DNA from 2 places in the Xylanimonas ulmi genome. Region 1 is predicted to be linked to the other one. Evidence: riboswitches for the same ligand, from Rfam matches in the RefSeq annotation. Region 1 holds a riboswitch; the other holds the start of a gene.

The links. A riboswitch is a leader RNA that binds a small molecule or an ion and turns the genes downstream of it on or off. The one in region 1 is predicted to bind thiamine pyrophosphate.
Region 2: it holds a riboswitch for thiamine pyrophosphate, as region 1 does, so the genes downstream of both, EV386_RS15660 (thiamine ABC transporter substrate-binding protein) here and thiM (hydroxyethylthiazole kinase) in region 1, are expected to answer to the same signal.

The regions. Positions count from the first base shown of each region.
Region 1 covers NZ_SGWX01000001.1:1,818,316-1,821,707, reverse strand. The annotation lists gene thiD (bifunctional hydroxymethylpyrimidine kinase/phosphomethylpyrimidine kinase) at 1-174, opposite strand, end outside; gene thiE (thiamine phosphate synthase) at 171-902, opposite strand; gene thiM (hydroxyethylthiazole kinase) at 899-1,735, opposite strand; TPP riboswitch at 1,724-1,829, opposite strand; gene EV386_RS08360 (purine-cytosine permease family protein) at 1,982-3,376, shown strand; gene EV386_RS08355 (M50 family metallopeptidase) at 3,386-3,392, shown strand, end outside.
Region 2 covers NZ_SGWX01000001.1:3,406,121-3,409,512, reverse strand. The annotation lists gene EV386_RS15665 (ABC transporter permease) at 1-815, opposite strand, end outside; gene EV386_RS15660 (thiamine ABC transporter substrate-binding protein) at 848-1,939, opposite strand; TPP riboswitch at 2,008-2,111, opposite strand; partial or broken gene EV386_RS18920 (DUF4235 domain-containing protein) at 2,215-2,427, shown strand; gene EV386_RS15650 (acyltransferase family protein) at 2,384-3,392, opposite strand, start outside.

The DNA of each region.
Region 1 (3,392 bases):
GCGCGTGACGCCGAGGGTCGACTGCGCGGTGAGGCCGGTGAGCGCGGCGCACCCGTAGCCGCCCAACGCCGCGAACGTCTTGAGGTCGGCCTGGATCCCCGCGCCGCCCGAGGGGTCTGAGCCGGCGATCGTCAGGGCCACGACGGGGTGGCCCGCGGGGCGGGCGGCGCTCATCGCGCGTCCCACGCGTCACGCAGCGCGCGCGTGGCGGCCCGCGGGTCACGCGTGCCGCACACGGCCGAGATGACCGCCGCCCCGACCGCCCCGGCCTCGCGCAGGGCCGGGATGTCGGGTGCGCTCAGTCCGCCGATCGCGACGCACGGCGGCCCGCCCGCCGCGCGTGACGCGGCCGCCACGGCTGCGAGCCCGTCGAGGCCGATGGCCGCCCGCGCGTCGGCCTTGGAGCTCGTGGGGCGCACAGGGCCGACCCCCAGCAGGTCGACGGTCCCCGGCGCCAGTGCCGCGGCCGCGCGCGCCTCGGCGGGCGTCGAGACGCTCAGCCCGAGGTGGCGTCCCGGGCCGAGCAGCCGCCGCGCCGCCAGCGGGTCGAGGTCGCGCTGGCCCACGTGGGCGCCGTCGGCGTCGATCGCCAGAGCCACGTCCACACGGTCGTCGACGACGAGCGGCACGCCCGCAGGGCGCAGCAGGGCGAGCAGCGCGGCGCCGAGCGCGGCCAGGTCGCGCGTCGCGGCGCCGGGATCGCGCAACTGCACGGCCGTGACGCCGCCGACGACGGCCTGGCGCACGGTGGCGAGCACGCCGTCGCGGCCGCCGCACAACGCGGTGTCGGTGACGAGGTAGACCGAGGGGTCGAACGCCGCCCGGTCGACAGGACGCGACGTGGGAGCGGGGGTCCCCGGGCGCTCGCCGGCGAGCGTGGCCGGCCCGAACGGCGCGCTCACGCCGTCACCTGCGCGGCCTCGGCCATGAGCCCGGAGCGCTCACCCACCGCGGACGCGTCGACGTCGTCGATCCGGTCGATCAGCGCGACCGCGAACGAGCCCGTGGTCGTGGCGGCCTCGGCTGCGAGGTCACCCGCGACGCAGACCCACGCGGTCGCGGCCGTGGCCGCGAGCAGCCGGTCGGGTGTGACGGCCGCGCACGCCGCCACGAGCGCGCCGAGCGAGCAGCCCACGCCGGTCACACGCGTCAGCAGCGGTGTCCCGGCCCGCACGCGCGCGATCCGGACGCCGTCGGTGATCAGGTCGACCGCGCCGCTGACCGCGACGACGGCGCCGGACTCGCGGGCCAGCCGCAGCGCGACGTCGCGCACGTCGTCGGGCGTGTCGAGCGAGTCGACGCCCCGGCCGCCGAGCCCGCCCGCGAGCGCCGCGACCTCAGAGGCGTTGCCACGCACGATGGTGGGCCCGACGGCGAGCAGCTCGGCCGCGAGCGCGGTGCGCACACGCATTGAGCCGATCGCGACCGGGTCGAGCACCCAGGGCACGCCCGCGTCGACGGCGGCGTGCGCGGCCACCCGCATGGCGTTCGGCTGCTCGCCCTCGACCGTGCCGAGGTTGGTCAGCAGCGCGTCGGCGACCCGCGCGAAGTCACCGGCCTCGGCGGGCGCGGCGACCATGGCGGGCGCGGCGCCGGCGGCCAGCAGCACGTTCGCGGTGACGTTGGTGACCACGGCGTTGGTCACACAGTGGACCAGGGGGCTTGTCGCCCGCACGGCGGTCACGACGTCCGCGACGGTCTGGGGGGTGACAGGACAGGACACAGCGGAGCTCATGGGCGTTCCCTTCGCTAGCACTACCTAGAGCAGGTTCCACGGGTGCATCTCAGCCGGACCCTCGGGGAGGGTCCCGGCGCCCCGCGCCGCCGACCACCCTAGCCGCGTAGGGTGTGCCTGCGCACCCAAGGTGCGCGTCCAACGGGAGTCCGGGATCCGCAGAGGCGGCCGCCGGGCTGAGAGGGCGGCCGGGAGCCGCCGACCGATCGAACCTGTCCGGCTCACACCGGCGTAGGGAGGACCCTGATGAGCCCTGCCGTTCTCGGCCCGCAGACCGTCGAAGCCCCCGTCACTCTCGACGCGCCCCCTGTGCGCGTCCACCGCCCCCGCGACCACCTCGGACTGTGGGCGAGCCTCGGCGTCAGCCTGCTGGTGCCCGTCGTCGCGGTCTACTTCGTGCCCACCTCGCTCCCGGCGACGCTCGCCGCGATCGCCATCGGCACGGCGCTCGGCGCGGGCCTGCTCGGCGCGGTCGCCGCGATCGGCGCCCGCACGGGCGCCTCGTCGATGGTCGTGTTCCGCGGCCTGTTCGGGGCGCGTGGGTCGTGGGCGCCCACGGCGCTCAACATCGTCCAGTGCGTGGGCTGGGCCGCGTTCGAGGTGTGGATCATCGCGCGCGCCGCCAGCGGGGTGTGGCCGTCCGTGCCGCACTGGGTGTTCGCCGTCGTCGCGGGTGTGATCGCCACGGCCATGGCGCTGCGTCCGCTCGGCTCGGCGGCGCTGCTGCGACGCGCCGCGATCCTCGTGGTGGTGGCGTGCTCGGCCTATTTCTTGCTCGACGCCGCCCGCCGCCCGCTGGGCCAGGTCACCGCGGGCGGGTGGTGGGGGTTGTGGACCAACGTCGACCTCGTCGCGTCGATGTCGGTCTCGTGGATCCCGCTCGTGGCCGACTACACGCGCCATGCGCGCCCGCGCACCGCGGGCCGCGCCGGCGTCGCGGTCGGCGTGGGCTACGGGCTCGCCTCGGCCGCGTTCTTCTGCGTGGGCGTGCTGGGGCTGCTGGCCTATCGGCCGTCCGACGGCGACCTGGTGGGCGCGCTGCTCGCGGTGCCCGCCGGGGCGTTGGCCCTGGCGATCCTCGCCGCCGACGAGGTCGACCAGGCGTTCGCCAACGTCTACTCGACGGCGCTGAGCGTGCAGAACCTCGCCCCGCGCGCCGACCGGCGTGCGCTGGCCGTCGGCGTCGGCGCGGTCGCGACGGCGCTGGGCGTCATGGTCGGCGACGGCTACGCCTACGAGGGGTTCCTGCTGCTCATCGGCGCCGTGTTCACACCGCTCGGCGCCGTGCTCGTGGTCGACCACTGGGCCGTGCGCCGCGGTCGCTACGACCTGACCGCCAGCGCGCGCCCCCGGCCCTGGCTGTTCGTGCCGTGGGCCGCCGGCTTCGTCGCGTTCGAGCTCGTCACGCCCACCTTCGTGCAGCTGTGGCCCGCCTGGGGCACGGCGTGGGGGCGGGCCCAGGCCGCGCTCGGCGTGAGCGACGACAACGGCTGGTCGGCCGTCGTCGTCGCGCTCGTCGTGGCCGCCGCGCTCACGCTCGCCGTCGCCCCGCTGGACCGGTGGAGCGGGTCGCGACGTGCGCCAGACGCTCACCGCGCCACCACGATCGGCGCCCAGGAGGCCCCCAGGGCGCTCGCCTAGGCTGGGCCGGTGAGCA
Region 2 (3,392 bases), 1.6 Mb from region 1:
TGCTCGCGGCGGGCGCGCGCCCGGCCGGCGGCCCACAGCGCCGCCGAGACGACGACGAGCTGCAGGATCGAGAGCACCGCGGCGGTGCGCAGGTCGAGGAACTGCGTGGTGCGGCGGTAGATCTCGGTCTCGATGGTGCCGTAGCCGGCGCCGCCGAGCACGAGCACGACGCCGAACGCCGTCGCGCAGAACAGGAACACCACGGCGGCGGCCGAGGCGATGGCCGGGGCGAGCGCCGGGAGGGTGACCGTGCGGAAGGCGCGCGCGGGCGAGGCGCCCAGCGCGCGGGCGGCCTGCTCGGCGCGCGGGTCGAGGCGCTCCCACAGCCCGCCGACGGTGCGCACCACGACCGAGACGTTGAAGAACACGAGCGCGAGCACGACGCCCGCGAACGTCTCGTCGAGGTGCGCGAACCCGAGCAGCCCGTCTGGGCGAAACAGCGCGCGGAACGCGACGCCGACGACGACGGTGGGCAGCACGAACGGCACCGTGACCAGTCCACGCAGCAGCGTGCGCCCTGGGAAGCGGGTGCGGTACAGCAGGTAGGTGACGGGCAGTCCGAGCACCACCGACCCGGCGGACCCAGCCGCGGCCTGCGCGAGCGTCGTGCCCAGCAGCCGCCAGGTGCGCGGGGCGCCGAGCACGTCACGCAGTCCGGTCAGGTCGAGGCCGCCGGCCTCGGCCACGAACCCGCGCGCGACGAGCGCCGCGACGGGCCAGGCGAAGAAGACGCCCAGGAACGCCAGGGGCAGCGCGGCCGCGACCGCCCACCCCACCGCGGGGGGCGCGACACGCAGGGGTCGACGGCCGGTCATCCTCCCCAATGTCGCACCCCGCGCGGCGGACGTCAGCCGATGACCGTCGCCGTCCACTTCTCGATCCAGGAGTCACGGTTCGCGGCGATGTCGGCCGCGGGGACCTCGAAGGGCTCGTCGGCCAGCGGGGCGAACTGGGTCCACTCGGCGGGCAGCTCGACCGACGCGTCAGCGGGGTAGACGTACATCTGCCCGGGGATGTCCGCCTGGAAGGGCTGGGAGACCAGGAAGTCCACGAGCCGCTGGGCGCCGGCGGGGTTGGCGGCGCCGCGCAGGACGCCCGCGTACTCGACCTGGCGGAAGCACGTGCCCAGCAGCGCGTGCGTCGTCGTCGCCGAGCCGTCCTCGCTCACGGTGTACGCGGGCGACGACGAGTAGGACACGACGATCGGGCGCGTGCCGCCCTCGCCCGCCCCGGAGAACTCGGAGTAGTACCCGTCCTCCCACGAGTCGGAGACCTTGACGCCGTTGGCGCGCAGCGCGGCCCAGTAGCCCGTCCACCCCGTGCCGTCGTACCCGTCGTCGCCGAACGCGCCGATGGTGGCCAGCAGGAACGCCATGCCGGGCGAGGACGACGCGGGGTTGAGCGCGACCAGCAGGTCCTTGTACTCGGGCTTGGCGACGTCCTCGAGCGTGGTCGGCTCGGGCAGGTCGTGCTCCTCGAACCACGCGACGTCGGTGTTGAGGCACACGTCGCCGCGGTCGATCGGGGTCAGCGCGCCGTCGCCGAGCACGTACGGCTGCGCCGAGGCGTCCAGCCCGGCGGGCGTGTACGGCTCGAGCGCCCCCGCGTCGACGACGCGCGAGGCGAACGTGTTGTCGATCCCGAAGACGACGTCGCCCAGCGGCGAGTCCTTGGTCAGCACGACCTGGTTGGCCAGGGTTCCGGCGTCGCCCATGGGCACCTGCTTGACGGTCAGCCCGCTCTCCCGCTCGAACGCGGCGAGCACATCCTCGGACACGGCCCAGGAGTCGTGCGTGATGAGGGTGACGGTGTCCGACGCCGCGCCGGACGCCGCGTCAGCCGCGGGCTCGGAGCCGCCGCAGGCCGCGAGCGCGGGCAGGAGCGCGACGGCGAGCGCCGCGCCCACGATGCGTCCGCGGCGGGGGGACGTGGTGGTCATGGTGGTTCCTCCTCTGATGTCGAGAAGGGGCTTGTGCCCTCCGCCTCGCCGTGCGGGCGAGGGACACAAGGATGAGAAGCCCGACTTCCTCCACCGGTGCTAACCGGATCAGGTTCGAGGGTCTGCGGTGTCCCGCACTCTCAGCGCCTGTGGCGCTCCCCTGTCGTTCCTGGTCAGGCTACCTCAACGACGACGGCGGCCGCGGCGACCGCGCGCTGCGTGCGCTGCGCGCGTGCCGGGACCGCCCGGAGGGATACGGTGGGCGGGCAGCGTCGATGAACGAGAGAGGCATGCGCGTGGCCGAGCGAGACGAGTCCCTGGCGGTCAAGGTGGGCACGATGGCGCTCACGCTCGCCGCCGGATGGTTGGCGCAGCGGGCGGTCGGGATGATCTGGGCGAAGAGCACCGGGCACGCCGCGCCGAAGGACCCCGACGACGAGAGCGTCACGATCGTCCAGGCGGTGACGTTCGCAGCGGTGTCGGGCGCTGTCGCGGTGCTCGCTCGTCGTCTCGCGCACCAGGGCGCCCGCCGTTACGTGGCCCGACTCGCGTCGTCGTCCGCGACGCCGACTGCCTGACCGCGGGGGTGCGCCGCGCCTCGAAGCGCCCGAACACGCGCACCAGCCCGAGCAGTGTGAGTCCGAACGCGCCGAACCACACCGGGCGCGTCGACCACCAGTCGGTGCTCCACGGCACGGGCGGCTGCTCCCCCAGACCGAGCATGACCGCGCCCAGCACGGCGAACATCGCCGTCAGGTGCCACAGGTAGACCGTCATCGAGCGGCGCGCGAGCGAATCGACGAGGCGCCGTCCCCTTCCGAGCGCCCAGCGTGTCAGTACCGCGCGGGCCAGCAGCGCCAGGGCGACCTGCGCGAGCGACTGGGCCAGGACGGGCGCCGTGGGCGGGGAGAGGTTGGAGATCGCGTCGCCGGGCATGCCGACCATGCTCGCCGGATACGGGCCGAGCGCGACGAGCGCCACCATCGCACCCACCGCGGCGACGGCCAGGACCGCGAGCCGCGCACGTGACGTCCCCGCGAACCCGACGGCACACGAGGCGGCTCCGCGGTAGGCATCGGGGTCGGCGGCGGGGTTGGCGGCGGGGTTGGCGTCACTGTCGGCACCGGGGTTGGCATAGGCGATGCCCAGGAGGAACGGCGCCGACCAGACCAGCAGGACGTTGGCCCAGCCCAGGCCCTCGATCCCCATGCCGAAGCGCAACAGATCGACGGCGAGCGGCGCCGCGACGACCACGAGCACCGCACGCCCCTGCCACCGGCGCCACGCCGCCGCCAGCACGGGCGCCAGCGCCACGAGCGCGACCCACACGCCGAGGAACCACAGCAATTGCGGCGCGATCCGCGCCAGGCGCCACACCGCGCCGTCGGGCACCCCCGCGGCGAGCAGGACGGCGACCGCCACCACCCACGCGGCGAGGAACGCGCCGACCGGG